One region of the Shewanella rhizosphaerae genome, then DNA from elsewhere that is predicted to be linked to it. Evidence: predicted binding sites of a transcription regulator. Region 1 holds the regulator's gene; each other region holds the start of a gene.
The links. The regulator sigma-54, encoded in region 1, starts transcription at its own class of promoters, with help from an activator protein. The targets are predictions, from matches to a motif close to GTTGGCACGNNNNTNGNNT.
Positions count from the first base shown of each region.

Region 1 (10,258 bases):
CAGCAATGGGATACAGGCGCCGGCCAGACCGGCCACCGTCATGTTGATCAGCATGGCGCCGCCGATCAGTCCGCCCAGAGCGATGTCGCCCTTCCACAGCCAGACGGCGGCAAACACCAGCATGGACCAGAGCAGGCCGTTGAGAAAGCCGATGGCCAGCTCCTTGCCGATCAGCCAGCGGGAGTTACTCTGGCCTATCTGCCCCAGGGCGATACCGCGGATCACCAGCGCCAGGGTCTGGTTGCCGGCGACGCCACCCATACTGGGCACTATGGTCATCAAGATGGCGATGGTAGCAAACTGCTCCAGGGTGTTCTCGAACATGTTGCTGACCGAGGCGGCCAGCAGGGCGGCAAACAGGTTGATGGTCAGCCAGAGGGAGCGCCTCAGGGTACTCTTGACCACAGGGCCGAAGGTATCTGTGTCGTCGTCCATCCCCGCCATCCCCATCATGGAGTGTTCGGCGTCTTCACGGATCACGTCGACAATATCGTCGATGGTGATACGCCCCAGCAGACGGTTGGTCTCCTCTTCGACCACGGGGGCCGAGACCCAGTCGTGACGCTCGAACAGTTGGGCGACTTCGCCGTCATCCATGCCCACGGGGATCCCTTCGAGATCGTCGTTCATGATCTCCCGCACCGAGGCGTTGGGGTCGCAGGTCAGCAGATCGGTAATGCGCACGCCGCCTAGCAAGCTGTCGCGTTTATCCACCACATAGAGGGTATCTGTGGCGTCGGGTAGCTCGCCGCGGATCCTCAGGTAACGCAAGATCACATCTATGGTGACATCGGGGCGTACGGTTACCGTGTCCGTGTTCATGATACTGCCGGCGGTGTCTTCCGGGTAGGAGAGGGCTTGCTCTACCCTGGCCCTGTCTTGCGCCGTCATCGACTGCAACACCTGATTGAAGACGCTGTCGGGCAGGCTACGCAGTATGTAGGCCAGATCGTCAGTGTCCATGCCTTCGGCCGCCTTGGCGACGCGCTCTGGGCTCATCTGGGTGATCAGAGTATCTTTGAGCTCTTCGCCCAGCTCGTCGAGGATCTCCCCCGTGTGCTGCTGATCGATCAGCTGCCAGAGCACCTGACGGGTGCGCGGCGGCGAAGATTCCAGGATGAAGGCGATATCTGAGGCGGCCATGTCGTGCAGCATGCTGCGCACATGGACAAACATGCCGCTGCCTAAGGCTTGAGTGAGCTGATTAAGGCGTTGATCTGTGGTTTCACTATCTAACACTTCGATCGGCATAGCTCCTCCTTTGGCAGTTGATTGAACGGCTTGGGTGGTAGGCTTGTAAGTCTATGATAAGTATAGGACGAAATTAAGCGGGCACCGCAAAGCGAGCCGATTATACGGCCTCATCGAATTTGGCGTCAATAAGGGCGCTGATGGCATCCAGGGCCGCCTGGGCATCTTTGCCTTCGCTGGTGATGGTGATGGTTTTACCCATGCCGGTTTCGAGCATCAGGAGGCCGAGTACGCTGGCGGCGGAGGCCTGTTTATCGCCCTGGATCAGAGTGACCTCGGCATCGAACTTGGCAGCGAGCACCGCCAGCTTGGTCGCCGCTCTGGCGTGCAGGCCCAACTTGTTGCAGATGGTCAGCTCGCGAGCCAACTTAGTCATGCTTTAGCTCTCTGTGGCGCGCCTGAACCTTATGCTTGCCCTTGTTGAACAGCTTGGCGAGCTGGTCGGTCACATAGACAGATCTGTGCTGGCCGCCGGTGCAGCCGATGGCTATGGTGAGGTAGCTGCGGTTGTTGCGCTCCAGATGAGGCAACCAGGTTTCCAGCAGGTTTTCGATCTGCCAGATGAACTTGTTGACCAGGGGTTGCTGGCTCAGAAACTGCTGTACTGGCTCATCCAGGCCGGTCAGAGGCCTTAGCTCAGGTTCCCAGTGGGGATTGGGCAGGAAGCGCACGTCGAACATGAAGTCGGCTTCGGTCGGCATGCCATATTTAAAGCCGAAGGACTCGAAGTTGATCACTAGCTCCTTGTCGACCGTGCCCAGCAGGATCTCGCGCACCTTGTCGCTCAACTCATAGATGTTGAGGTTAGAGGTGTCGATATAGTGATCCACGAGTTTGGCTATGGGGTCGAGCAGCTTGCCCTCGAGCTGAATAGCCTCCTTGAGGGAGACCTTAGAGCGTGACAGCGGATGTAGTCTGCGGGTCTCGCTATAGCGCTTGAGCAGCACATTGTCGCTGGAGTTCAGGAAGAAGCTTAAGATTTCGGTATCTTTGGGGAGCTTGGCCAGCTGCTTTTCCAGCTGGATCTCTTCGCTGGGCATGTTGCGCACATCGACGCTGATGGCCACGAGATCGCTGCGTCCCTTGAGCTGCTCAAGCAGGGACTCCATCATCTGCAAGGGCAGATTGTCGACACAGTAGTAGCCTAGATCTTCTAGGACCCTGAGTGCGACGGATTTTCCCGATCCTGAGCGTCCGGATACCAAAACCAATTTCATTGGGTGATCACCTGATAGAGTTCGGATTCATCTTGGGTCTTTCTTAGCTGCTTCATGATCGCCTTATCATTGAGCTTCTCGGCCATAGCGGCCAGGGTGCTAAGATGTTGCTCGCATTGATCTGCGGGCACCAATAACGCAAAAAGGATATCGACGGGCTGATTGTCAATGGCATCGAATGCGATTGGTTCAGCACATTTCACCAGTACGGCCACGGGTTGATCTATGTTAGTCAGCCGTCCGTGAGGAATCGCGATACCATTGCCTATACCTGTGCTGCCCATTTTCTCTCGAGCCAGAAGGCTTTCAAATATTTCTTGAGAGGAGAGGGTGGGGTACTGGACAGCGGCTAAGTCGCTGATAAGCTCCAGTACCTTTTTCTTACTGCCCGGAGTGGCGCAGGTGGTGCACTCCGGCCGCAGGATGGTACTCAGTTCCATCGTTAATGTTTAGTAAGCTTCTCTTTGTGTTTAATGACCTGACGATCGAGTTTGTCAATCAGGGAGTCTATCGCGGCATACATGTCCGCATGTTCGGATGTTGCGAACACTTCTCCGCCACGGAGATGTAACTTTGCCTCAACCTTCTGTTGCAACTTTTCGACATTTAATACAACGTGCACATTATTGATCTGATCGAAATGACGTTCAAGCTTTGTGAATTTCTCTTCGATGTAGCTTCGTAGAGATTGGGTGATCTCGATATGGTGCCCAGTCAGGTTTATTTGCATAAAGATAGTCCTCCAGTTTCCAGGTTTGTTTTATAAGCTCTTGCGCTGATTTGAGGGAGGTATAAGCATTGCCTCGCGATACTTGGCAATGGTGCGTCTAGCCACCTTAATCCCCTGTTCGGCCAAGAGTTGAGCCATCTTGCTGTCGCTCAATGGCTTTTTCTGGTTTTCCGCAGCAACCAGCTTCTTAATGAAGGCACGTATTGCTGTTGAAGAGCACTCTCCGCCATCGTCGGTACCGACGTGACTGGAGAAGAAGTATTTAAGCTCGAAGATCCCTCTCGGGGTATGCATATATTTTTGCGTGGTCACACGTGAGATGGTGGATTCATGCATCTCCACCGCCTCGGCGATGTCGTTCAGTACCATGGGCTTCATCGCCTCTTCGCCAAATTCGAAGAAACCTTGCTGGAAGTCGACGATACAGTTGGTCACCTTGAGCAGGGTCTCGTTGCGACTCTCAAGGCTCTTGAGGAACCATTTAGCTTCCTGCAGGTGGCCGCGAATAAACTGGCCATCCGCCTGACTCTTAGTGCTGCGGGCCATGGCGGCATACTGCTGGTTGACGTTGATCTTGGGCATGCTGTCAGGGTTGAGCTCGACTACCCAGCGTCCCTTCTTCTTGGTGACGGTCACATCCGGGATCACGTATTCATCGCGGCTGGCGGTGATGGCGAGACCGGGACGGGGATTCAGGGTCTGAATAAGGGCGATGGCATCCCTCAGCTCATTTTCCTTGAGCTTGGTTTTGCGCATCAGCAGACGGAAGTCGCGTCCGGCGATGAGATCCAGGTGCTCCTTGATCAGCATGCGGGCGTTGGCGATGTGCGGGGTATCGTCGCTGTATTGGGCTAGCTGAATGGTCAGACATTCGCTGAGATCACGGGCCGCCACGCCAATAGGGTCGAAGTGTTGTACTCGCTTGAGTACCGCCTCGACCTCGTCGAGTTCGATCTCAGGGTCGCCCATGGCCTCGAGAATATCTTCACAGGTCTGGGTCAGGTAACCGCGCTCGTCGATGGCATCGATGATGGCGGTGGCGATGGCCAGATCGTTATCGGAAAAAGGGGTCAGGTTCTTCTGCCATTCCAGGTGTTCGTAAAGACCTTCGCTGGTCTCGCCCTGAAAAGGCATGTCGTCGTCGCGCATGGCGCCCGAGCTTGAGTTTGGCGAGGCGGTGTAGACCTCATCCCAGGTGGTATCCACCGGCAGCTCGTCTGGCATAGAGTCTTGAGTCAGGGCATCAGAGGTCTCGACCCCTGAGTTATCCTGGCTCGAATCCAGCTCTATCTTGTCGTCGTACTTGTTGTCGAAGCTGTCGCCGACGCTATCGTCTTGCAGCTCGATGCTGGCGCTCTCCTGCTCTTCATCCAACTCCAGTAGCGGGTTGGATTCTAATGCCTGCTGGATCTCCTGCTGCAACTCTAATGACGACAACTGCAACAGACGTATGGCCTGTTGTAGCTGGGGCGTCATGGTGAGATGCTGACCCATTTTGAGCTGAAGTGACGCTTTCATCGTACTGCTATTCCCTTGTTTCTAATTATAAAATGAGAAAGCTCTGGCTATATGTGCCGGACAAATATATCGGATAGTGCCTAAGGCCACAATTAACGCGTGGTTTTTCCTCTGTGGCCCCATTATAAGATTAACTATAGCTTGAATTGTTCACCTAAGTACACTGCTCGTACTTGCTGGTTGTCTAAGATTTCGGCGGGTGTGCCCTCGGCGATCAGATTACCATGGCTGACGATATAGGCTTTCTCGCAGACGTCTAATGTTTCGCGCACGTTGTGGTCGGTGATCAACACCCCCAGGCCGCGATTCTTGAGCTGTTCGATGATCTTCTTGATGTCGATAACCGAGATGGGATCGACCCCGGCGAACGGCTCGTCGAGAAGTATAAACTTAGGGTTGGCAGCAAGCGCCCTGGCGATCTCCACCCGGCGACGTTCACCGCCCGAGAGCGCCATGCCGTGGCTGTCACGGATATGGGTGATGTGAAACTCTTCCAGCAGGTGTTCCAGCTCCTCTTCGCGGCCATCGTTATTAAGATCGCTGCGGGTCTGGAGCACGGCCATGATGTTGTCTCGCACCGAGAGCTTACGGAAGATGCTGGCTTCCTGGGGCAGGTAGCCTATGCCTTTGCGGGCGCGCAGGTGCATGGGGTCTAGCGTCAGGTCGTCATCGTCGATAAAGATGCGGCCCTTGTCGCTCTGTACCAGGCCGACGACCATGTAAAAGGTGGTGGTCTTGCCGGCGCCGTTTGGCCCCAGCAGGCCGACGATCTGCCCGGTCTTGACCGTGAGGCTCACGTCTTGGACAACGGCACGACTCTTATAGCTCTTGGCGAGGTTCTCCGCCTTCAAGATCAGGTCTGTCATTGTTTTTCCTGTTCTGGTTTCTTCTCGGGCTTCTGCTCTGGCTGGATCTGTTCCTGATAGTTTTCAGGCTGAATGATGGTGATCACTCTGTCTTTGCCTGTGCTCTCGGCGATCAGCTGTTGCTGCTCTATGTTGTAGCGGATCTGCGAACCCGTGACCTGGCTGCCTTCCTGTTCCAGGGTGGCGTCGCCGATCAGTGTCAGGGTGCGGCTGGAAAGCTCGTAACGTATCTCCTTGGCGCTGGCCGAGGCGGGACGGCCATCTTCCATCACCTGAGAGTAAGTGGCCGGGTTGCCGGTGGCGATCAGTATCTTGCCGCTGTTCTTCTCTTTGCTGAAGGCGCGTAGTTCACTGGCCAATATCTTGATTGAGCCTTGGGTGACCTCGACCGGACCGTGGAAGATGATCTGGTTGTTCTTAATGTCGGCTTCCTGGCTGGCGGCAGAGATCTTAACCTCTTGCAGCAGGTCGTTTACCTTGGCATGGGCGCCAATACTGACCAGGGGCAGCAGGCCTGCAAGAATAAGGCTATTTAGTTTCATATGTTCCTTCTACCTGACTCGTCAGTTTTATATTTTGGGCGTTGAGATCGGCATATAGGCCTTCCCCCGTGATGAGGAAATCACGCCCTGTGATCCGAATGCTTCTGTCGGATGTCATAATCATAGTATTGAGATCCAGCTCCAGATAGGTGGTCTCTATGGTCTGAATCGGTTCCTCTGGGCTAATGGCATCAATGATAACATTATTTTCCAGGGTGACCCGTCCGCTATTTTTGTCCAATGTGCCCTTGGTGGATCTCAGGCGCCACTGGGCATCGCCGTTGTCGGGATAGACCAGATAGATGGGCTGGGTAAAGTAGGTCTGGTTGCGCTCGGCGTAGTGCTCCATGTGACTGGCCGATACCCGGCTGTTGATGCCACCCTCATCATTGTATTGCACGCTCTTGAGATCCCGAACTATGTAGTCGGGACGATCGACATTATCCAGGGCCAACTCTTCGCTGCCCTTTTTCGACTGAACCTGCCAATAGAGGATCAGTGCTGTGCCGAAGAAGGCGATGATCGCCAGCGTGACTCTGTTCATATGCTCATTCCGTGGGCCGAGGCAAACTTATCCTGGCTGAGCAGGATGAGATCCGTCAGTTCACGCAGCGCGCCGTGGCCGCCCTTGATATGGGTAACCATGTCGGCGTGTTGGCGCACATAGGGATGACCGTCGGCCACGCAGACAGACAGGCCTACCTTCTCCATCACGGGCAGATCCACCATGTCATCGCCGATATAGGCAACTTCCTCAGGCGTCACCTTATAGAGGTTAAGCAGCTCCTGATAAGGCTCGAGTTTGTTGTCGACCCCCTGGTAGATGTGGGTGATACCCAGGGCCGTCATGCGATCTTCCACTATCTGCGACTTACGCCCGGTGATGATGGCCACCGGAATATCGCTGGTCAGAAGCGAGCGTACGCCGTAGCCGTCGCGGGTATGAAAAGTCTTGAGTTCGTCGCCCGAGTTGCTCATATAGACCAGACCGTCGGAGAATACACCGTCGACGTCGCAGATCAAGAGTTTGATCTGTTTGGCTTTTTGCCAGACCGCGTCGGTTATCGGGCCGTAGAAACCTTGATGTGCCATGTTAGATCACCCCCGCCTTGACCATGTCCAGCATGTTGAGTGCGCCAATTGGCTTCTGCTGCTCGTCGGTGACGATCAGGCCGTTGATCTCTTTCTCGTCCATCACCTTGAGGGCCTGAGCGGCTAAGATGCCTTCGCTGACGGTGACGCAGCCATGGGTCATCACCTCTGAGATGGAGGTCTTGCGCAGGTTGATCTCGGCGTCTATCACCCGGCGCAGGTCGCCGTCGGTGAAGATGCCGACCAGCAGGCCCTGGCTGTTGACTACGCCTGTCATGCCCAGCCCCTTCTTGGAGATCTCATACAGGGCCTCTGTGATACAGATATCTTCGGCCACCAGAGGCAAGTCATCACCTTTGTGCATCACGTCGCTCACCTTGAGCAGCAGCTTGCGTCCCAGGCTACCGCCGGGGTGGGAGAGGGCAAAATCATCTTTAGTGAAGCCTCTGGCTTGCAGCAGGGCTACCGCCAGGGCGTCGCCCATGACGAGCGTCGCCGTGGTGCTCGAGGTCGGCGCCAGTCCGAGCGGGCAGGCCTCTTCCGGTACCTCGATACACAGATGAACGACCGAATGCTTGGCCATGTTGGACTCAGGCTTGCCCGTCACCGCGATGACAGGCAGCCCCATACGCTTGATCACTGGCATCAGGGTTAAAATTTCGCTGGCCTCGCCCGAGTTGGAGATGGCGAGTACGATATCGTTCTCGCTCAGCACGCCCAGGTCGCCATGGCTGGCCTCGCCGGGGTGGACGAAGAAGGCTGGGGTGCCTGTGCTGGCCAGGGTGGCCGAGATCTTGTTACCTATGTGGCCGGATTTGCCCATGCCCATCACGATCACCTTGCCGGTGCAGGCGAGGATCAATTGGCAGGCCTTGGCAAATTCACTCGAGTCGACATATTGATACAGGTTGTCCAGCGCGTTGCGCTCGGTATCGATAACCTTGCGTCCCCATTGACGTAATTGATCTGCATCTACCATCTTGTTCTCTCTATTTTGTCGGCCTAAACGTTATTAGGATAGGAAAAGCGTGACTTGGTACGCGATAAAAGTCGCTAATAACACACCGCCATGCCAGGGGCGTAGTTGGCGGGCCTTGCCGGTTAATAAAATCAGTATGGCCAGGGCAACGCTGGTTGCCATCACCATGTAAAAGTCGCGACTGCTGGCGGCGGCATCTACCGCGCCTGGGGCGATAAGGGCGGGCAGCGCCAATACCGCAAGAATGTTAAACAGGTTCGAGCCGACCACGTTACCTATGGCAAGGTCGTCCTCTTTCTTCAGCACGCCGGCCACACAGGCCGCCAGTTCAGGCAGGCTGGTTCCGACGGCGATAATGGTCAGGCCTATGACTAAGTCTGACATATGGAAGGCCTTGGCGATACCCACGGCGCCCTGCACCATCCAGTCGGCAGACAGGGGCAGCAGCACTAGGCCTATCACCAGCCAGAGGATCGCCTTAGGCGTAGGCACATCTTTAGGCACCTCGCTCTCGGCCTCGTCGATCAGGGGATCTTTCTCCTTGTTGACGATCGCATGCCAGATCAGATACCCCATGAGGGCGAAGAAGAGTGCCATCAGCACCAAGCCCTCGACGCGGGTCAGCTGACCATCGTGAAGGAAATAGCCCGCCAGCGCCGTAGCGCCTAGCATCATAGGGATTTCCCGCTTGAGTGTCTGTGAGCTTACCGAGATTGCGCCTAACAGGGCGGTGATTCCCAGGATCAGCGTGATGTTGGCGACGTTGGAGCCAAGCACATTCCCTATGGCCGTGTCTGTCATGCCTTCGAGGGAGGCGGTGGCTGCCACAAACATTTCCGGGGCCGAGCTGCCCATGGCGACTATGGTGAGGCCAATTAACATGGGCGGCAGGCCGAGATTACGGGCGAATGCCGCGGCGCCGAAGACAAATTTGTCGGCACTCCAGACAAGGGCACCCAAACCAGCAATCAGTAAGAAAATATTAAATAGCATTGAAAATCTTTTTGTTTAAGAGTCTGCCGCGCATTTTCGCTGGATTTGAACAAAATTGAAAGTATTGCGCAAAGATAGTGTCGATTCAGTTGTGCACAATCCGTCAATTTCGTACAATTTGTCTCTTTTCCTGCCGCCTAACCATGGAACGCATTAGGTCCCGTTATGAGTCATCAATCGTTAAGTCATGACAGCCAAGCCAAGGGTGAGACTAAGCCGATGGAACAAGCGCCGATGGAACACGTGCAGCCATTGGTGGAGATCAGCCATCTGGGCTTCAGCCGTGGCACCCATGTTATCTATGACGACGTCAGCCTCACCATCCCCAGAGGGAAGGTGACCGCCATCATGGGACCCAGCGGCATAGGCAAGACTACCCTACTCAAGTTGATCGGTGGTCAGCTGCGGCCGGACTCTGGCGTCATCAAGGTCGATGGCGTTGACGTGCATAAATGCAATCGCAGCGAGCTGTTTGCCCTGCGCAAACGCATGAGCATGCTGTTTCAGAGCGGCGCCCTGTTTACCGACATGAATGTGTTCGACAACGTGGCTTTTGCCCTGCGGGAACACTCGGATCTGCCCGAGGCGATTATTCGCCGTATCGTGCTGATGAAGCTCGAAGCCGTGGGGCTCAGAGGCGCGGCGCAGATGATGCCGAGCGAGCTCTCCGGCGGCATGCAGAGACGTGCAGCCCTGGCCCGCGCCATCGCCCTGGAGCCGGAACTGGTTCTCTATGATGAGCCCTTCGCCGGACAGGACCCCATCTCCATGGGGGTGCTGGTGAAGCTGATCCGCGAGCTGAGCGATGCGCTGAGCCTCACCTCTGTGGTGGTCTCCCACGACGTGCAAGAGGTACTGGGGATCGCCGACTATGTCTATGTGCTCGCCGACAAGAAGGTGATCGCCCACGGCACGCCGGCCGAGCTGAAGGCGGCCGACAATCCTAAGTTGAAACAGTTTATCGGCGGCGAGCCCGACGGGCCCGTGCCGTTTCATTTTCCCGCCCAGGATTACCAGAAGGAGATGTTAGGTGAGCGTGATTGATCAAATCGCCCGCTTAGGTCGTGGTG
Region 1 is NZ_CP080420.1:3,943,652-3,953,909, reverse strand. It holds gene mgtE (magnesium transporter) at 1-1,251, opposite strand, end outside; gene K0I63_RS17115 (HPr family phosphocarrier protein) at 1,352-1,627, opposite strand; gene rapZ (RNase adapter RapZ) at 1,620-2,468, opposite strand; gene ptsN (PTS IIA-like nitrogen regulatory protein PtsN) at 2,465-2,908, opposite strand; gene hpf (ribosome hibernation promoting factor) at 2,911-3,198, opposite strand; gene K0I63_RS17095 (RNA polymerase factor sigma-54) at 3,229-4,716, opposite strand; gene lptB (LPS export ABC transporter ATP-binding protein) at 4,851-5,582, opposite strand; gene lptA (lipopolysaccharide transport periplasmic protein LptA) at 5,579-6,124, opposite strand; gene lptC (LPS export ABC transporter periplasmic protein LptC) at 6,111-6,668, opposite strand; gene kdsC (3-deoxy-manno-octulosonate-8-phosphatase KdsC) at 6,665-7,216, opposite strand; gene K0I63_RS17070 (KpsF/GutQ family sugar-phosphate isomerase) at 7,218-8,195, opposite strand; gene K0I63_RS17065 (calcium/sodium antiporter) at 8,229-9,188, opposite strand; gene K0I63_RS17060 (ATP-binding cassette domain-containing protein) at 9,423-10,232, shown strand; gene mlaE (lipid asymmetry maintenance ABC transporter permease subunit MlaE) at 10,219-10,258, shown strand, end outside.

Region 2 (10,258 bases), 670 kb from region 1:
TAAGATTCACCTGCGCCTTCACCCGCCCTTTCATCAGCAGCAGCTCCTGGGTCGCCTCGTTATCTAGGGTCTCCTTGATCAGGGCAAGATCCGCCGGGGAAGTGGTCGAGAGCATTTCGTGAAAGGCGTCCAGCAGCTCATCCTGCATCGAGTATTGGGCGAGATAGGCCTGATGATCTAGGCTGTCGGCGGCCAGCAGACGATTGAGCAGGTCGCGATCTTTGCCCGCCAGCTCCTGTAGCTTGAGCATGTGGATAAGGTCGTTATAGGCCTTGGCGAGCAGGGTGTTTTGCACCTGGGACTGGATCTGGGAGATAAGCACTAAGAGGTGCTGAGTAAACTCGCTGTAGAAGTTAAAGCCGCTTCCCTCAGCGCGACTATCTATCCCGCGGCGCACCTGCTTGAGGCGGGCGCCCAGGGCATGAATGGTGTCGACACTCTGTTGCAGGTTGACGCTGGGCCTGTCTATCTCGCTGAGGGAGAGATGCAGGTTAGCGATATTGGGGGCATCCAACAGCTCCTGCAATGCCTTGTCTGTCTGGCGCCGCTGGGTCTGTAGCCGCCGCTCGAATCGATTACCCTGGCTGGCGACAAAACCGGCCGACAGGCCTCGCTCGTTCTGCAGGGCGAAGATGAGCTTCTGGGTCTGCTCAGTGATCATCACCCCCAGGGCATTGCGCTGAGCCGTCTGCTGGCGCTCGATCAGATCGAGCATGCGCAAGCTGCCGAAGATCAGCAGCAGCAACATGGGGATAGTCGCCAGCAAGATTAATTTCTGGCTCAGACTATACCGGTTCAGCATAGATGACATCTTAAGCGCTCCTTGCTCGATTATCACAAAAGCAGACGCGAGGAATTTAGGGTCTGAGAGTAGTAACATAGCCTAACCCCCGCCGTCATACCTATTTCACCAAAGTCTAATCTAGGTCACGAAATTAACGCTTCAATGGTGAACTATTAGATAAGCCTTTATTTTTTATTAACATTTAAATTGACGAGAAGATTTTGCAGGAAGGCGTTCGGCACAAGCAGAGCGAGGCTGGCACAGGGATTGACATAAAAAAGGCCGATGAGATCGGCCTTTTTATCGGATAAAACTAAACAAATAGCAACTTTAAGGTTAATTGTTTAGTTAAATATTACAAATCAATTAACTCGTATGAGTTAACAGATTTGCGCTAACGCGTTTGGGTTAGCTCGCCTTTTCCAGCAATGACTTGCGATAGCAGACGATATCTTCGATGGTGAGCACAGGCATCTTATGCTGCTCGCCGAAGGCGATGATCTCCGGTAGACGCGCCATTGTGCCGTCGACATTGGTCACCTCACACAGCACGCCCGCCGGCTTGAGTCCCGCCAGCTTCATCAGATCTATGGTGCCCTCGGTATGGCCGCGACGTGTTAGCACGCCACCGGGCTGCGCCCGTAGCGGATAAACATGGCCGGGACGGGCCAGGTCACTTGGCTTGGCATCATCGGCGATGGCAGCCTTGATGGTGGTCACGCGGTCGGCCGCCGACACACCTGTGGTCACTCCCACCTTAGCTTCGATACTCACGGTAAAGGCGGTGCCGTATTGGCTGGAGTTGTCTGCCACCATGGGCGGTAACTCCAGCTGTTTCACCCGCTCGTCGGTGAGGCAGAGACAGACGATACCGCTACATTCGCGGATCAGCAGCGCCATCTGTTCTTGGGTCAGGTGTTCCGCGCTATAGATAAGGTCCCCTTCGTTTTCGCGATCTTCATCGTCGACCACCAGCACGCCTTGACCGGCTCTAAGCGCGGTGAGGGCGGCTTCGACGCGAGTGATGGCATCGCCAAAGGGAGAAAGTAGAGACTGATTCATGGTTAAATCCTTAGTAAGACTAATAAAATGGTTTTTCCAGAATCAGGGCATGCAGAAAATGACGCGCCTTAGAGTCTCTTTAGAAAAGATATCCAGGCTCGCCGAATAAGAGGTGTGCAGGCACGAGAAAAGCATGAGGCTAGCCTCATCTTCTCGCGGTCACGCTATCTTATATTCTCTTTCATCCGGACTTAGTGCACTAGGTGCTCATTACCGTCGGCTCTGGAATAGATGGCTTGTTGCACACTTCACCAGATCTGCTGACCCTAGTTGCACACTAATACCTAGATGCAAATAGGCGCTCGCGGGCTGACATCCCATAGGATGATTACCGCCGGTGGGGAGTCTCACCCCGCCCTGAGAATGTACTCTCCTTTGATGGAAAGCGCCGCTATGGTGCGCTTAAAACCTTCAAAGTACAAGCGCTAGGGGTGACAAATATAAGCCAGATCACCTAAGCTCTTGCTCCAGTACCCGCTCACTTTCGACTCAGAATAAGGTCACTCCAATGTCAGGGATAACCCCCCCGGTCGCACGCAAACAAGCCCACCACCTCAAGCATCACGGCAATGATCGTATCGATGACTACCATTGGTTGAGAGATGACGAGCGCCAATCCCCCGAGGTGCTGGCTCATCTGGAGGCGGAAAACGCCTACCACAAGGCCTGTTTTGTCCCCTTCGAGTCACTGCAGCAGACGTTGTTTCAGGAGCTTATCGGCCGAGTCGACAAGGATGAGTCGAGCGTCCCCTATCGCTGGCACCAACATTGGTACTACAAGCGCTATCAGGGAGAGCAGGAGTACCCGCTGTTTGGCCGCAAACGCGAGCTGGAGGGTGAGGAGCAGCTACTGCTCGATGCCAACGCGCGCGCCCAGGGTAAGGAATTTTACAGTCTGGGCGGGCTGAGCGTTAGCCCAGACGAGACGCTGCTGGCCATCAGCGAAGATACCCTAAGTCGGCGCCTCTATCGCATCAGCATCAAGCGCCTGGACACGGGTGAATGGCTCAGCGACAGCCTTAGCGACACGGATGGCGAGATCGTCTGGGCCAAGGATAACCAACACATCTTCTATATTGCCAAGGATCCTCAAACCCTACTGGGCAATCGCGTCTATTGCCACCGCTTGGGTGATCCCCAGGCCAATGACCGCCTGGTGTATCAGGAGGCGGACGACAGCTTCTACCTGTCGATCAGCAAGAGCCTGGATGAATCGCGCATCCTGCTCACCCACGAGAGTACGCTCACCAGCGAGGTGTCCATCTTAGATGCCAACCAACCAGAGGCATGCTTTAAGCCACTGCTTCCGCGGGAGCCGGGACACGAATACTCGGTGGCTAAACGCGGTGAGGAGTATTACATACTCACCAACTGGCAGGCGGTAAACTTTCGTCTGATGAAGGCCACAGAGTCGAGCTTCGCCGATAAGCATAGCTGGCAGGAGGTCATCCCCGCAGATGAGTCGCGCCGCCTGGAGGATCTGCTGGTGTTAAAAGACTATCTTGTGGTGCAGTATCGCCAGCAGGGGCTGAGTCAGATCCGCATCCAGCCCCTCAACGACGCCCCGGAATATGAACTCGATTTCGACGATGCCGCCTACGTGGTGGGTCTTGATGTTAACCCGGTTCAGGATAGCCATCATCTGCGCATCTACTATGCCAGCCCATCGACGCCCGAATCCATCTACTTGGTGGATCTCACCCAGGCCAGCCCGAGACGCCTGCTGAAACAGGAGCGAGTACTCGGCGGCTTCGATAGCCAACACTACCAGACAGAGCGGCTCTTCATCGACGCCAGAGACGGCGCCAAGGTGCCCGTGACCCTGGTGTATCGCAAGGACAAGTTCCGCCAGGACGGCAGTAACCCCTTGTATCAATATGGCTATGGCGCCTACGGCTACACCATAGAACCTGACTTCGACAGCGCCATCCTCAGCCTGTTGGATCGCGGCGTCGTCTACGCCGTCGCCCACGTGCGGGGTGGCGAGATGTTGGGGCGCCCTTGGTACGACGCCGGCCGCCTGATGCACAAACAGAACAGTTTCAACGACTTTATCGACGTCACCCTAGCCCTGGTGGAGCTAGGCTACTGCGACCGGGATAAGGTGGTTGCCAGTGGCGGCAGCGCAGGTGGCCTCCTGATGGGCGCGGTGATCAATCAGGCGCCGCAACATTATCTGGCCGTGGCGGCCCACGTGCCCTTCGTCGATATCGTCACCACCATGCTCGACGAGTCGCTGCCCCTGACCACCAACGAGTATGATGAGTGGGGTAACCCGAATCAGGCCGAGGCTTATCAATACATGCTGAGCTATTCGCCCTACGACAACATCAGCCGTCAGGTCTACCCGCACCTGCTGGTCACCACAGGCCTGCACGACTCTCAGGTGCAATACTTCGAGCCCGCCAAGTGGGTGGCGAAACTCAGAGAATATAAACAAGACGAGCACCTGTTGCTGTTTCATATCGACATGGAGGCGGGTCATGGCGGCAAGAGCGGCCGTTATCGCCACTTTGAGGACACGGCCGAAGAGTACGCCTTCTTCCTCGGCCTGCTGGGGCTCGCCTAAGATGACCCAGGAGAAGTTAGCTAGCACCACCTGGAGCCTCTACATGATCCGCTGCGCCAACGGTCACCTCTATACTGGGATCACCACAGATATCGACCGCCGCTTCAAGGAACATAGCGACAATGGCCCCAAGACGGCCAAATACCTCAGGGGCAAGGGGCCACTGACCTTGGTCTATCGCGAGCGGATCGGCAGCCGCTCGGATGCCCTGAAGCGGGAGATCGCCGTGAAAAGGCTCACAAAAACGCAAAAAGTCGCCCTAATACACTTTGATGCAAATGGCAAATGCCCCTAAAAATTACAGGGGAAAGCAGCCGTAAATCATATGCTAAGGCCAGAACAAACCAGACCGGCCCGGCTCAACAAGATGTAAACCACAGATTTACCTCAGGTTAAACGTCTTTACTTACCCATAACAAACCACTATCTTAGGCGGGCGCGTTTATGTGGAAAGACTATGAATTTACAACAACAAGCAAAGGCAATGGGAATGCCTGCGCAAGACAAGTACCAGGGACGCGGCTTTATTGGATTACTCTTGTTTCTGCTCTGTCTGCACCTCTTGGTGTTGAACTCGGCAGTCAATCTATCCCTATTTCGATTCTTTAACGGCATTGCGGCCTACGCCCCAGCCGATCTCCTCCTGCTGATCACAGACTTAGGCGATGGCATCACCCTCGGGGTGATCACTCTCTGCTGTCTGGTGAAACGGCCGGAGCTTCTGCTCAGGGTCGTCATCGCCAGCGTGCTGTCGCTGATCTTGGTGCCCTTGCTGAAGCAGACCTTCGATGCGCCTCGTCCGGCAGTAATATTAGAGACACTGAATATCGTCGGTGAGATCCGCCTGAAACACAGTTTTCCTTCGGGCCATACCGCCACCGCCTTCCTGTTTGCCGGCACCCTCTTCTTCGCCTATCGGCAGACCCAGGTTAAATGCCTGGCAATCGCTTTCGCCAGCCTGGTGGGACTGTCTCGCATCATCGTCGGCGCGCACTGGCCAGAGGACGTGATAATGGGTGCCTTCGTCGGACTCTTCTGCGCCTATGCGGCGGCCCATTGCCCCCTGGTCAAGCTCACCCAGTTCCACAAGGCGCTCATCTTGGCCTTCCTTTGGTGTGTGTTGGTGGTGAGCGAGCTGGATAAGAGTTTCGACAAAGATCATGTCTGGCCGATCCTCATGCTCAGATGGGGCCTAATTGCCACGGCCGCCCTGTTGATCTGGCGCGAATATGGCGCCATGCACAGGGTAAGACGTTGGCTGGCGTTTCAAGGTTAACTGCCCAAAAGGCGTAAGACTTTCACCAACATTCACGCTTTCTTCACACTTAGGTGCCTACACTGGAGGCTCCTAAGATGAAGAGGTGCGCCATGTTCAGACTGACCCAGGCTCAGACCACCAGAGAAACCGCCCTGACGATGACCACAGATCGCAGCCGCTACGGCGCCCTGATCCTGCTGGTCAGCATGCTGGCGCTGCTCTGCCTGAATCAAAATCTCAACCTGAGCCTCTTTCGCGCCATCAACGGCCTCTCGCCTAGCCTGCCACAGTGGCTACAGCTGGGGATAACCGATCTCGGCCACGGCAGCACCCTAGGCACTATCGTACTCATCTGTCTGCTGCGTCGCCCCGAGCTGATGCCGCGGGTACTGACCGCCAGCCTGCTGTCGATGATCTTGGTCCCGCTGCTAAAACAGTATTTCGATGCCCCCAGACCGGCGGCAACCCTGGATTTTCTCTATATCGTCGGCGAGACACGTCTGCACCACAGCTTTCCCTCTGGCCATAGCACCAGTGCCTTCCTGTTCGCCGGCACCTTGCTGATGGTGATGCAGGATAAGAAGAGTAAATGGGCCCTGTTGATGGGGGCGGCCATGGTGGCACTGTCACGCATCCTGGTCGGCGCCCATTGGCCGGTAGACACGCTGGCGGGCGCCCTGTTGGGGCTTAGCTGCGCCTATGTCGCCTCCTATGTTCCCCTGGTGCGTCTGTCGCCAAGGCACTGGAAAATCCTGGTGAGCATCTTGCTGCTAACGCTGGTGGTGTGCCAGTACAAGGAGACCTCTTCCCAGATGGCCTGGCAGATCATAGGCCTTCGTTGGGGACTCCTGCTGCTGGCCGGCGTGCTGGTGCTTCGCCAATACCTACAGTCTCGCCAGCCGCTCGTCCCGCGTAAGTGGGTCAGAGCCTAAGCCTTTTAGAGTCTTAATGGGGTGGGCATCGGCTAATCCCTAGGTTCGTGTGACCCCGAGATTAGCCTCTGCGCCGGGAAGTCCTGGCCTTAGTCTATGCTGACCTGGCCCTGAATATTGTCGAAGCTAAGGCTACCTGAGCCCGCGTCTATGATGTGAAGCCCCTGAGTGTCCACCACACGGATGCCGCCAGAGCCATCGTCTATGGTGACCTTACCCTGAACGCCTCTAACCTCTATGGCACCCGAGCCGTCGTCTATCTCCACATCTCCTTGTACCGAGGCTATGGTCAGGCTGCCTGAGCCATCCTTAACCTGGATATCGCCCGCCACATTGGTGAGGGTAATGCTGCCCGAGCCGTCATCTATGATGAGCTTTTGGCCGCCATCTATCTCGATAGCACCCGAGCCGTCTTCGATCTCCATATCCGCCTGCACGCCGCGAATGACAATGCTGCCTGAGCCGTCATGGATATCCAGTTTGATTCCAGCTGGCACCTTCACCAACAGATCTATGTAGGGCGACTTACCGTTTGAGAAGCTGGCGCGGTGAAAGGCATCGAAGTTGGCGACCAGCTTGGCCTTGTTGCCGCTGCGGGTGAGTGTCAGTTCGGGCTCGGCGCCATCAAAACCATAAATGTCGGCATCCAGGGTGATCTTCTCAACCGAGGCGTCGCCCACTATCTTCAGGCTACCGGCGCCGGTATCGGCAACCAGTGTCTCCAGCGACTGAGCATCCAGCGTCAGCTGCGTCTGCTTGTGATAGTCGAAATCGTCCCTTCCCGCACTGTTCACATTTACTATGCAACCAGTGAGGCCAAATACCAGTACCGTCGCTATAGTCATTACACGAGCCAACATAAACACCTTCCTTAATCTCTGTTAAAGTCATTTGAACCGCCTCGATGGGGCGGCTTAGATAGCCCAACTAAGCAGATAACATGCCAACAAGTTATCTAATTGTTTTTGCTATGTTATTATCTTGCTTAACCGATTTTTGGATGGTGATGCCACCACCCGATTCGTAGGATTAGTTACTATTTAGTGAAATACTTCATCAACTTATGAGACGCGCAGTGGATTATCTGACCCTAAATCGAACGGCCTGGAATCACAGGACCCTAGAACACCTGGACTCCAGCTTCTACGATGTGGATGGCTTTCTCGCCGGCAACAGCTCGCTGCAGGAGATAGAGCTAACAGACCTTGAGGTAAAGGGAAAAAGCCTACTGCACCTGCAATGCCATTTCGGCCTGGACACCCTCTCCCTGGCTCGCCTGGGCGCCGAGGTTACTGGCGTGGATCTCTCCGACACCGCCATCCATCATGCCAGGCGACTGGCCGAGGCCTGCGGCCTTAAGGCCGACTTTATCTGCAGCGATCTCTATCAGGCGGGCGCGCAGCTGCAGCAGCAATTCGATATGGTCTACACCTCCTATGGCGCCCTCTGCTGGCTGCCAGATTTAATCCCTTGGGCAGAGTTGATTTATGAATCGCTGCTGCCCGGTGGTGAGTTTTATATGGTGGAGTTTCATCCCGTGCAGGCAATGATGGAGGGTTACAGTTATTTTGCCCAGCAAGAGCCCGATGTCGAGGAGGAAGGCACCTATACGGAAAACGCCAGTGACACCAAACACACCATGGTGACCTGGCCCCACTCCCTGGCCGATGTGATAGGGGCGCTCATCCAAGCCGGACTCAAGATCGATGCGATTCAGGAGTATCCCTTCAGCCCCTATGATGCCTTCGATAATCTGGTGACGGGCGAGAGCCTTGGGCTCTCAAGTGACAGGCCCAGGTATTATCAGCTACATCAGGGCAAGCCGATCCCCATGGTCTACAGCCTGTCGGCCCGTAAACCTGAGTAATCCTTCAACTAGGGATGAATAAACCGACATAAAAAAAGCAGGCCTGGCCTGCTTTTTTGTTTAGTCTCTGAGCACGGGATAGACCCTGTACTGCTTATCAAAATAGGGGCTACGCTCGTAGAACCAGCGCAGTCTCGCCTCGGCATCCTTGGCAAATTCAGGATCCTTGAGCGCCGCCTCAAACTCGGCCGCCAGGGACGCGTCCTCCTTGAGCATCTTGACCGCCAGCGGCTCTACCGCGTAGTGCTCGATATATTCGGTGCGGGTAAAGACAGGATTGAAGAAGCCCCACTGCAGCAGCGAGTCGGGTGACTGTGGCTCCAGCAAGAGGATAGCCAGATCGCCGAGGGGTTGCTGTGTGCAGATCTTCACCGTGCCCGCCGGCAGCGCCACCTTAGCCTTATGGCTCGACACAGGAGCGGATACCCGCTGGCGTCCCTCGTAATCCTTGGCGTCGAACACTGGCTCTCCGAATCGATATTGCGTCAGGGTCAAGGTCTTAGGCTGCTCCAGACGCGTCATGCGTATGCCATGAATGCTCAGACGCTCGATCACCTCCTGCCACTGAGGCGGAATATAGTAAGCCTTGGGACGATTCACCTTAATGTCTGCGCGTGTCTTACCTATCACGGGAAGGTTCTGGTACAGCTTAGGCTCGCCGGTCCAGCGCACGACCGTCTCGCCGCTGATGGGGCTCTGCTCCAGGCGATAGTCTATCCCCTTGAAGTCCCATCCCTTAGGCTGGTTCTCCGACTGCCAGGTCAGTGTGATGCGGTCGCTGTAGCGATAACTGTCCTGCTTGATGGCGCTGCGCAGCGCCGTGCCCTGCTCGCCCAGCACCTCCAGGGTCGAGGCCAGCATCACATAGGTGCCAAGCACCCTCTGCTTGAAGGGCTTGAGGCTGTGGTTCTCGATCAATATTGTTGGCAGATGGCGGGCATCGCCATAACCGTTAGAGTAGCGTGGGCTGGCGTTCCACAGGGAGAGCCCCTGGCTCAAGTCGCGATTATCGATGGCAAATACCAAGGGGCCGGGCACATGTCCCTGGGCGCTGAGCGCCTGCTCGATTTTGGGACGATACTTGTCGTTAAGCCAGCGATAGCTGGCGGGACTCAGCCCCTGGGCCAGGTTATAGCCGAAGGTGACATCATACTGATAATCTATGCCGTCGGTGACATGCACGTCGATATAGAGATCCGGCTGCCAGCGATTAATCGCCGCCAACATGTGCTGCATCTCCAGGGTATCGGCCTTGGCATAGTCGCGATTAAGGTTGAGATTATTGGCCGTGGTGCGCCACCCCATCTCCACCGGGCCCCTCTGATTGACCCTGTTGAACTGGCCGCTGCGCTCGTGGGCATCGACACTGAAGATGGGCACGAAGAGGAGGTTCGCACCGGTTAACAGCGCCTGCTTGTCTCCCATCACCATGTCGCGCAGCAACATCTTGCCCGCATCCTTGCCATCTATCTCGCCCGAGTGGATACCCGCCTGTACCAAGAGCGTTGGCTTGCCGTTGGCCTGCAATGCATCCGGCGTCGCCGCGCCCTCCTGGCTCGCCACTATCATCCAGATATCTCGCCCCTGAGGACTCTTACCCAAGGAAACCTTGCGGAGCTTGTCGCAGGTGGCGAGCAGCTTATCCAGCCAGGCGAAGGTGTCGTCATAGCTGGGGCTGGACTTGAGACCGCCCTGCTCGAAGGGCGTCGCCCAAGGGTCATCGGCAGCGCGCAGCAAGGCTTCGCTGGCGCCGTGCCAGGTGATGCTCGGCGGCAAGATGGCATCA
Region 2 is NZ_CP080420.1:37,259-47,516, reverse strand. It holds gene K0I63_RS00200 (EAL domain-containing protein) at 1-811, opposite strand, end outside; gene ribB (3,4-dihydroxy-2-butanone-4-phosphate synthase) at 1,193-1,846, opposite strand; FMN riboswitch at 2,016-2,215, opposite strand; gene K0I63_RS00190 (S9 family peptidase) at 2,355-4,415, shown strand; gene K0I63_RS00185 (GIY-YIG nuclease family protein) at 4,330-4,710, shown strand; gene K0I63_RS00180 (phosphatase PAP2 family protein) at 4,873-5,691, shown strand; gene K0I63_RS00175 (phosphatase PAP2 family protein) at 5,784-6,605, shown strand; gene K0I63_RS00170 (DUF4097 family beta strand repeat-containing protein) at 6,695-7,465, opposite strand; gene K0I63_RS00165 (class I SAM-dependent methyltransferase) at 7,681-8,472, shown strand; gene K0I63_RS00160 (M14 family metallopeptidase) at 8,533-10,258, opposite strand, start outside.
Region 2: the regulator sigma-54 is predicted to act here: its motif matches at 7,535-7,553, upstream of K0I63_RS00170 (DUF4097 family beta strand repeat-containing protein).

Region 3 (10,258 bases), 2.2 Mb from region 1:
ACAACATCAGCAACAGCGCTAACACTCAGGCTAACGTCGCTGACGCTAAGAGCCGTATCGTAGACGTGGATTTCGCGAAAGAAACCTCTGCTATGACTAAGAACCAAGTGCTTCAGCAAACCGGTTCAGCTATGCTAGCTCAAGCTAACCAGCTGCCACAGGTTGCCCTATCTTTACTCTAATAAAGTAATGGGTTAGACCGAGTTTGATGAAGACAAGGGAGGTTCGGCGACGGATCTCCCTTTCGTGATTTTAAGGATAAATTAACGAAGTAGAGGTATAGGTCATGGATATTAATACTGTTAATTCATCCAATGCTACAGCTGCTAAAATTGATATAGGCATGACGCCTGTTAAAGCAAATGCGGCAGAGGACGTGGAATTAGCCAAAGGTTCGATCAAGGCGGTCGAACAGAGCAATCAAGCCGAAGCGGCTCAGGCCGAAGAGCAATCGCCCGAAGCGATGCAGAAGTTGGTTGAAGAGATGTCAAATATGATGTCTGTGATGCGTAAAGGCTTGGCTTTTAAGATTGACGAAGATTCTGGCACAAATATTGTTAGCGTTATGGACATTGATTCGGGTGATGTGATCCGTCAAATTCCAAACGAAGAAGCATTGAGGTTGGCGCAGAAACTTTCTGAAGTCACTGGATTATTAATGAAAACTGAAGCCTAGGTTTCAGCTGGCGTTTGAGTAGAGGTAGTTATGGCATTAACGGCAACAGGCATAGGTTCAGGGCTTGATATCAACACGATTGTGGGGGTGCTGGTTGATGCTGAGAAGGTGCCTAAAGAAGCGATCTTTAATAAGACAGAAGACACAATCGATGCGAAAGTCTCAGCCATGGGCTCGCTAAAGAGTGCTCTGTCAAAGTTTCAGGATGCTCTTGAAAAACTCAAAGATGGCAGCAGTCTAAATCAACGTCAGGTTTCAACCGGTGACAGCAGCTTCTTTACGGCCACGGCCGATAAGAATGCGCAGACGGGTAGCTATAACATAGTCGTTGAGCAACTCGCCCAGCGTCACAAGGTGGCAGGGGCCTTCACGGCCGATGCCAGTGCAGCAGTAGGTGAGGGCAGTCTCGGCTTTACCGTAAATGGTCAGAGTTTCTCGGTCGATGTGGCCGCAGGCGACTCGCTGTCAGCCATTGCCGACAAGATTAACAGTGCCGACGACAATGTCGGGGTTACCGCAACGATAGTCACTACCGATGGTGGCAGCCGTCTGGTGATCAGTTCAGATACCGAAGGGCCGGATAACAATATCAGCGTAACAGCAACCGATACGTCTGGTACAGGTCTTAGCGACATGTTTGGCGTAGGAAATCTGAGCGAAGTGCAGGCCGCCAAAGAGTCAATCGTCTACATAGATGGTCAGAAGCTACAGTCGCAAACCAACGAAATCAAAAATGCGATAGCCGGCGTGACCCTTAATCTCACCGACGCCGATCTAAATAAGACCTCAGTGCTTAAGATTGAACTTGATGAAGATGCGGTAAAAGAGAATGTTCAGGGCTTCGTCGACGCCTATAACAGCTTAATGAGCACCATAGATAAGGTCTCTTCCTATGATGCGGAAAAGGAAGTGGCATCGGCACTCCAAGGGGATTCGATGATACGCTCAATCGAGTCTCAGATGCGTAATATGATTTCAAATCGTGTCGATCTTGGTGGTGGGCAGTCGGTCGCCCTCTATGACATAGGCATAGAGGCGGATCGCTACGGCAAACTGTCGGTCAATAGCACTAAGCTGGATAAAGCCATCAGTGACGATATGAGTAGCATCGAGAGTTTGTTTGCAACAGATACCACAGGTTTGGCCAACAGATTGGATAGTTTAGTTGAGGGTTACGTTAAGAGTGGTGGCCTGATCGATTCTCGTAATAATATCTACACCGCTGATAAGAAGCGACTCGATGCGCAGCGCGAAGCATTTTCTTTGAAGATGGAGCAATTAGAATCCCGTCTATTTAAGCAGTTTAATGCGATGGATCTGGTTGTGGGCAAGCTGAATCAACAATCTGTCGGTATCGTTAATGGGTTGAACTCGCTACCGGGCGTCGTATCTCAGAAAGCCTAGTTGAGAGTGCTGTAAGAAGGAAGAGCATTGGAGCCTTTAGATAAGCTAAACGAACAAATTACCTTAGTTATGCGGCGTCTGGAACAGTTACCTGCCGAACAGGAAGACGCCGATGAGTTGGTATCGAACTTGCTAGACTTGGTTGGGAAGCGTCAACTTTTGCTCGACGAGGTGCTCGCCTCACCTAAAGAGGAAGACAGAGCCCTATTGCAGGCTCAACTGGAATTAACCAGTAGCTTTACGACGCAGGCGGTAAGCCTGTTAAAGCATCGTCAGGAGTTACTGCATGTCGGACGTAAGAGTCAACGCCAACTTAATGTTTATAAGTCTATAGATGCAGAAAGGTAGGTTTTTATGAGAAAGTCACTGCAGTCATATCGAAAGGTGTCATTAGAGAGCGAGATCTCAGTCGCTTCGCCACACCGAATTATCCAAATGATGTTTGAAGGTGCGCTGCAACGATTGGCCCAGAGTCGTTATGCAATAGAAAACAACGATATAGAAAATAAAGGTATCTATATCGGCAAGGCAATCGGCATCATCACAGGGCTTAACAATAGCCTGAATATGGAAGCGGGTGGCGAGATCGCCAGTAATCTTAGCGACCTCTATGATTTCATGTTGCGTAAGATCTCCGAGGCCAACATGAATAACGATGTAAAGGCGATCGATGATGTGAGCGAGATCATCCGAACCATCAAGGAAGGCTGGGACGCGATTCCCCAAAATGAACACCATTTAGCATCACACACAGAGGCAATCTAATCGCCTCGACTATCTTTCTGAACAACAACTTTTTGTCAGGCGTCAAACGATTGGCGCCTGATGCTTGATACGTTGAGAATTTGCTCTAAAATCAGATGAGTTTGTCAGAAAATGAATCTGATACTTGCTAATGTGCTGCTGATAATACACTATTCCGTGTGATAGTCATTTTTTGGAAAAACTGGATTAAAACGATTATCTCGCTTTCGAAGCAACTAACACTAATAATTAATGCGAATAACACTGAGTGCTTTACGGCCTTCTTAAATGATGCATACAGATCAACGAATTCTACTTGTCGGTAATCAGTCAGAGCGAATTAATCGCTTATCTTGTGTTTTTGAGTTTCTTGGCGAGCAGGTCGAGTTGCTTGCCGTCGATAAACTCGAATCTCGAATGTCGAATACCCGCTATAGAGCACTTGTGATTGCACAAGAGGCGCAAAACAAGACCCTGTTGCAATCTATCGCCACCTCTATGCCTTGGCAGCCAATCTTGCTGTTGGGCTCTAATGGCGATGTGTCGGCAGGCAATGTGTTGGGGTGTATCGAAGAGCCGTTAAATTATCCTCAGTTGACCGAGCTGCTGCATTTTTGCCAAGTGTTTGTGCAGGCTAAGCGTCCGGATATTCCTACCAGTGGTAACCAGACAAAACTGTTTCGCAGCCTAGTGGGCCGCAGTGAAGGGATCGCCCAGGTGCGTCACCTGATCAATCAGGTCGCGGGCTCAGATGCTACTGTCTTGGTCTTAGGCCAGTCTGGTACCGGCAAAGAGGTGGTCGCGCGCAATATCCATTATATTTCTGATCGCCGTGATGGACCTTTCATCCCCGTGAACTGTGGCGCCATCCCGCCAGAGCTACTCGAGAGTGAGCTTTTCGGTCATGAGAAGGGCTCATTTACTGGTGCTATCAGTGCCCGTAAGGGACGTTTCGAACTTGCCGAAGGGGGAACCCTGTTCCTCGATGAGATAGGCGACATGCCTTTGCAGATGCAGGTGAAACTGCTGCGTGTATTGCAAGAGCGCGTCTTCGAGCGTGTCGGTGGCAGCAAGCCTATTCATACCAATGTGCGTGTCATCGCGGCGACCCACAGAGAGCTTGAAACCATGATCGCCAATGGCGAGTTTAGGGAAGATCTCTTCTATCGCCTCAATGTGTTTCCCGTAGAGATGCCGGCCCTTTGCGAGCGTAAAGACGATATCCCACTCTTGCTGCAAGAATTAGTAAGCCGCGTCTATAACGAGGGGCGTGGCAAGGTGCGTTTTACCCAGCGTGCGATTGAGTCACTCAAGGAGCATAGCTGGTCGGGTAACGTGCGTGAACTCTCTAACCTGGTCGAGCGTCTGACGATCCTCTATCCGGGTGGCTTGGTCGACGTTAATGACCTGCCGCTTAAATACCGCCATATCGATGTGCCTGAATATCAGGTGCAGGTCAGTGAAGAGGAGCTGGAACGCGATGCGTTGGCCTCTATCTTCAGCGATGAGGTAGCGGTCGATATTCCCGAGAGCCGTTTCCCCAGTGAACTGCCACCAGAAGGGGTGAATCTCAAGGACCTGTTGGCCGAGCTTGAGATCGATATGATTCGCCAGGCACTGGATCAACAAGATAATGTGGTGGCACGCGCCGCAGAAATGCTTGGCATCCGCCGTACCACACTGGTTGAGAAGATGCGCAAGTATGGCATGAGCAAAGATTAACTCCTGCTCGCCGCACTCAATAAACAAGGGCCCATTTCTGGGCCTTTGTCGTATCTGACTCATAATTCTCTGTTAATTCTGACTTTTTGTTAGTTTTTTAATTGGCATGTTACCTGCATCGGCCTGTTTAGCAGCAAATTATTGACGGAGTGGTTATGGCCGCGAATCCAAAGGTGGCATATACAGCGCAGGCGCAGGTAACACTGGCTCCTTCCCAAGTCATGGGGGGGGAGGTGGCAAACGATGCCATCTCCAGCCGCATGGAACATATACTCCAGGCCATGCCATCGGGCGTGGTGATCCTCAATGGTGATGGTGTGGTGACAGATGCCAATCCGGTTGCCGTGCAATTGCTGGGGCAGCCCCTGGCTGGCATGCGCTGGTTACAGGTGATTAACCGTGCCTTTTCGCCCCAAGATGACGACGGTCACGAGGTCTCGTTGAAGAACGGTCGTCGGGTGAAGCTGGCGATCACGCCGCTAACCCCCGAGCCTGGTCAGCTGATCGTCTTGACCGACTTGACCGAAACCCGTCTGCTGCAGAAGAATCTCTCGCATCTGCAACGCCTATCCGCCTTAGGTAAGATGGTAGCCAGCCTGGCCCATCAAGTGCGTACACCTTTGTCGGCAGCCTTACTCTACGCCGCAAATCTGGGGAGTCCTAAGCTGACTCAAGCCTCTCGGGAGCGTTTTCAGGGCAAGCTTATCGACAGGCTCAACGAACTGTCGCAACAGGTGGATGACATGTTGCTGATGGCCAAGGGGCGTCAGCAGGAATTGACCGAAGTTTGCGACATGCAGCAGGTGATGACTAGCGTGATGGCCAACTGCGAGCCTATCGCCGAGCGTAAGGGCTGCCAGCTGCATCTTAAGCTAGACACTCACTTGCGCTTTAAGGCTAATCCGGCGGCGCTCAGCTCGGCGATCAACAATCTGGTGATGAACAGTATCGAGGCCGGGGCCAGTCAGATCTGGCTTAATGCCCAAGATGAGGCGGGAATTGTCGCCTTCGAGGTGGTCGACAACGGTAAGGGGCTAGATGCGAACATGCAGGAGAAGGTGTTAGAGCCCTTCTTCACCACTAAGGCCCAAGGCACAGGTCTGGGCTTAGCGGTCGTGCAGACGGTTGTGGCAAATCATCAGGGCCGCTTGCAACTCAATTGTATCGCGGGAAAGGGATGTCGCGCCTCGTTTAACCTGCCGGCTGTTTCGGCCGATTCTGGGCTGGAGGTAAGCCATGGCTGAAGCCAAGATATTACTCGTTGAAGATGATGCGGCGCTGCGCGAAGCCTTGGTCGATACCTTGTTGCTGGCGCAGTATGAATGTGTCGATGTGGAATCGGCCGAGGCGGCCATCGTCGCGCTCAAGAGCCAGGAATTCGATATGGTGATCAGCGACGTGCAGATGGAGGGGATAGGCGGTCTCGGGCTGGTGAACTATCTTCAGCAGCATAATTCCCAGGTGCCCATCTTATTGATGACGGCTTTTGCCACCATAGACAGTGCGGTAAGTGCCATTAAACTCGGCGCGGTGGACTATCTGGCGAAACCCTTCGCCCCTGAGGTGTTGCTCAACCAGGTGTCTCGTTATCTCAAACCTAAGCTTATCGAAGATCAACCTGTGGTGGCCGACGAGCGTAGCCTGGCACTCTTGGCGCTGGCTCAGAAGGTGGCCCAATCCGATGCCTCTGTGATGATCATGGGGCCGAGTGGTTCGGGTAAAGAGGTGCTTGCCCGCTATATTCATCAACACAGCCAGCGTGCCAGCGAGCCATTTGTGGCAATCAACTGCGCGGCAATTCCTGAAAACATGCTCGAAGCCACACTGTTTGGCTACGAGAAGGGGGCCTTTACCGGGGCCTATCAGGCCTGTCCCGGTAAGTTTGAACAGGCCCAGGGCGGCACCTTGCTGCTCGATGAGATCTCCGAGATGGATCTCGGGCTGCAGGCCAAGCTACTCAGGGTATTGCAGGAACGGGAAGTCGAGCGACTCGGCGGCCGTAAGACGATCAAACTCGATGTGCGCGTGCTGGCGACCTCTAACCGTGACCTTAAGGCGATGGCGACCAAAGGCGATTTTAGGGAAGATCTCTATTACCGTATCAATGTGTTTCCACTGACCTGGCCGGCGCTGCATCAACGCCCGGCGGATATCTTGCCGCTGGCGAGGCACCTGGTGTTGCGTCATGCCAAGGCAGCCGGTTTAGCCGTGGCGCCAAGCCTAGACGATCAGGCAAGCAGGCGTCTATTGGGACACAGGTGGCCGGGTAACGTGCGAGAGCTGGATAACGTGGTTCAGCGCGCCCTGATCTTACAGACAGGCGACACCATCTGCGCCAAGGATATCGTTATCGATACTCAGGATGTGATGCTGGAGCCCACCTTTGAGAGTGAGAAGAGCGCCGAGCCCGAGGGGCTGGGGGATGAGCTTAAGGCACAGGAGCATGTGATCATCCTAGAGACCCTTAATCAGTGTAACGGCAGTCGCAAGCAGGTGGCCGAAAAGCTGGGGATCAGCGCCCGCACCCTGAGATATAAGATGGCGCGTATGCGCGACATGGGTATTCAGATCCCTGCCTGATAGGCGTAGCCGTTTTGGCCGACATGCGTTAGTGAAGGAAGCAAACCGCCGCTTTAGCGTCTCTACGGCCCATTTGAACGTTTCGAAGCCGACACCCAATCTGGGTTTGTCGGCTTTTTCTATTTTTGGCAAACATATTGCATTGGTCTGAATAAGAATAGATTTCGTCAATTTCACGACGATAGCGGAGGCCAAGATGCAGATAGGTGCCAATTCATTACTGCAAGAGATGCAGACACTCACGGGCGAAATCAAGCCTAATGGGACAACACCTAATATCACTCAGCAGGTGGCGAACACCAGTGGTAGCGATTTTGGCAGCCTCTTGTCTGAAGCCGTGGGCAATGTCAATGCGCTGCAGGCCACCTCATCTTCGCTGCAGACACGTCTGGATATGGGCGACACCCGGGTGACACTGTCAGATACCGTGATCGCCAGAGAGAAGGCCAGCGTGGCATTCGAGGCCACCGTTCAGGTGCGCAACAAGCTGGTGGAAGCCTACAAAGAGATCATGAGTATGCCTGTCTAGGCATGGACTCCCTAAAGATTAAGAAAGATAACGGCAGGTATTTATCGTGAGCACAGATATGGTAGTCGGAACTGGCGCTGGCACAACGCAGGACATGTTGGCAGGCGGCGTACAAGAAGAACATAAGCCAAGCGGCGGAATGTTTGGCGGTGTCGACATGCTCAGGCAGATCACCATGATCCTGGCGCTGGCTATCTGTCTGGCGTTGGCCGTCTTCGTCATGTTGTGGGCCCAAGAGCCCGAATACCGCCCTCTGGGTAAGATGGATACCCAGGAGATGGTGCAGGTCCTGGATGTGCTGGACAAGAACAAGGTCAACTATCAGATCGATGTCGATGTGCTCAAGGTGCCCGAAGATCAGTACCAAGACGTTAAGATGATGCTGAGCCGCGCCGGTATCGATAACTCGCCGAGTCGTGACGATTACCTCTCTAAAGACAGCGGCTTTGGCGTGAGCCAGCGCATGGAGGCCGCCAGACTGAAAAACAGTCAGGAGCAAAACCTGGCGCGCACCATCGAAGAGTTAAAGAGCGTCAGCCGCGCCAAGGTGATCCTGGCCATTCCTAAAGAGAACGTGTTTGCCCGTAATCGCTCCAAGCCAAGTGCAACCGTGGTGGTTAATACCCGCCGTGGCGGTCTGGGTCAGGAGGAGGTCGATTCCATCGTAGATATCGTTGCCTCGGCGGTGCACGGTCTCGAGCCGACTCGGGTTACCGTCACCGATGCTAACGGTCGCCTGCTAAACTCAGGCAGTCAAACTGCAGGTTCGGCTAGAGCCAGACGCGAGCTTGAGCTGGTGCAGCAGAAAGAAGCCGAATACCGCAGCAAGATTGAATCGATTCTGATGCCGATTCTGGGACCGGAGAACTTTACCGCCCAGGTCGACGTGAACATGGACTTTACCTCGGTCGAGCAGACTGCCAAGCGTTATAACCCGGATCTGCCGGCGGTGCGCAGCGAGATGACGGTTGAGAATAACTCTACCGGTGCCAGCACTGGCGGCATCGCCGGCGCGCTGAGCAACCAGCCACCGATGGAAGCCAATATTCCTCAGCAGGCTACCGGCACTAGTGCTCAGGAGCAGACCCTGCCGGGTTCTAGCCACAAGGAGGCAACCCGCAATTATGAGCTAGACACTACCATCAGCCATACCCGCCAGCAGGTGGGGGTGGTCAGACGGGTTAGCGTGTCGGTGGCGGTCGATTTCAAGACGGGGCCAGCCGGTGAAGATGGTCAGGTGACCCGCGTTGCCCGCACCGAGCAGGAGCTGAGCAACATACGCCGCCTGCTAGAAGGGGCCGTAGGTTTCAATACCCAACGTGGCGACATGATAGAGGTGGTCACCGTTCCCTTCATGGATCAACTGGTAGAAGAGGCGCCGGCACTGGCCATCTACGAGGAACCTTGGTTCTGGCGAGCCATCAAGCTGGTGATGGGCGGTCTAATCATCCTGGTGCTTATTCTGTTCGTGGTGCGCCCTATGCTCAAGCGCCTTATCTACCCAGATGGTCAGAAGATGCCAGATGCGCCATCTTTGGGTGACGAGTTAGCGGAGATTGAGGATCAGTATGCCGCCGATACCCTTGGCATGCTCAATCGTCCCGATGCGGAATACAGCTATGCCGACGATGGGTCAATTTTGATACCGGATCTGCATAAAGACGATGATATGATAAAGGCCATACGTGCATTGGTGGCCAACGAGCCTGAGTTGTCTACGCAAGTCGTCAAGGGATGGTTACAAGAAAATGAGTAAAGACAAAGAGATCGACACAGCTAACGGTGAGTTCAATACCAAAGATCTGACCGGTATCGAGAAGACAGCCATCCTGCTACTCAGCCTTAGCGAAGCCGACGCCGCCTCAATCCTAAAACACCTCGAGCCTAAGCAGGTGCAGAAGGTGGGTATGGCCATGGCGGCCATGAAAGACTTCGGCCAAAACAAGGTGATAGGTGTACATAAGCTGTTTCTGGAGGAGGTACAGAAATACTCCTCCATCGGCTTTAACAGCGAAGAGTTCGTGCGTAATGCCCTTACCGCCGCCTTGGGTGAAGATAAGGCGGGTAATCTTATCGAGCAGATCATCATGGGCGGTGGTGCCAAGGGCCTAGAATCACTCAAGTGGATGGACGCCCGTCAGGTGGCCACCATCATTCAGAACGAACACCCGCAGATCCAGACGATTGTGCTCTCCTATCTTGAGCCGGATCAGGCCGCCGAGATTTTTGCCCAGGCACCGGAAAATACCCGTCTCGATTTGATGATGCGTATCGCCAACCTCGAAGAGGTGCAACCGGCGGCGCTGCAAGAGCTAAACGACATCATGGAGAAACAGTTTGCCGGTCAGGGCGGCGCGCAGGCGGCGAAAATGGGCGGCCTGAAGGCGGCGGCCAACATCATGAACTACCTGGATACTGGCGTCGAAAGCCAGCTGATGGAGACGTTGCGCGAGACCGACGAAGAGATGGCGCAGCAGATCCAAGATCTGATGTTTGTCTTCGAAAACCTGGCAGATGTCGACGACATGGGTATTCAGACCTTGCTGCGTGAAGTGCAGCAGGATGTGTTGATGAAGGCCCTCAAGGGGGCAGACGATCAACTC
Region 3 is NZ_CP080420.1:1,527,154-1,537,411, forward strand. It holds gene K0I63_RS06810 (flagellin N-terminal helical domain-containing protein) at 1-182, shown strand, start outside; gene K0I63_RS06815 (flagellar protein FlaG) at 287-676, shown strand; gene fliD (flagellar filament capping protein FliD) at 707-2,080, shown strand; gene K0I63_RS06825 (hypothetical protein) at 2,108-2,428, shown strand; gene fliS (flagellar export chaperone FliS) at 2,435-2,845, shown strand; gene K0I63_RS06835 (sigma-54 dependent transcriptional regulator) at 3,113-4,546, shown strand; gene K0I63_RS06840 (sensor histidine kinase) at 4,768-5,790, shown strand; gene K0I63_RS06845 (sigma-54-dependent transcriptional regulator) at 5,783-7,126, shown strand; gene fliE (flagellar hook-basal body complex protein FliE) at 7,323-7,655, shown strand; gene fliF (flagellar basal-body MS-ring/collar protein FliF) at 7,714-9,411, shown strand; gene fliG (flagellar motor switch protein FliG) at 9,404-10,258, shown strand, end outside.
Region 3: the regulator sigma-54 is predicted to act here: its motif matches at 7,251-7,269, upstream of fliE (flagellar hook-basal body complex protein FliE).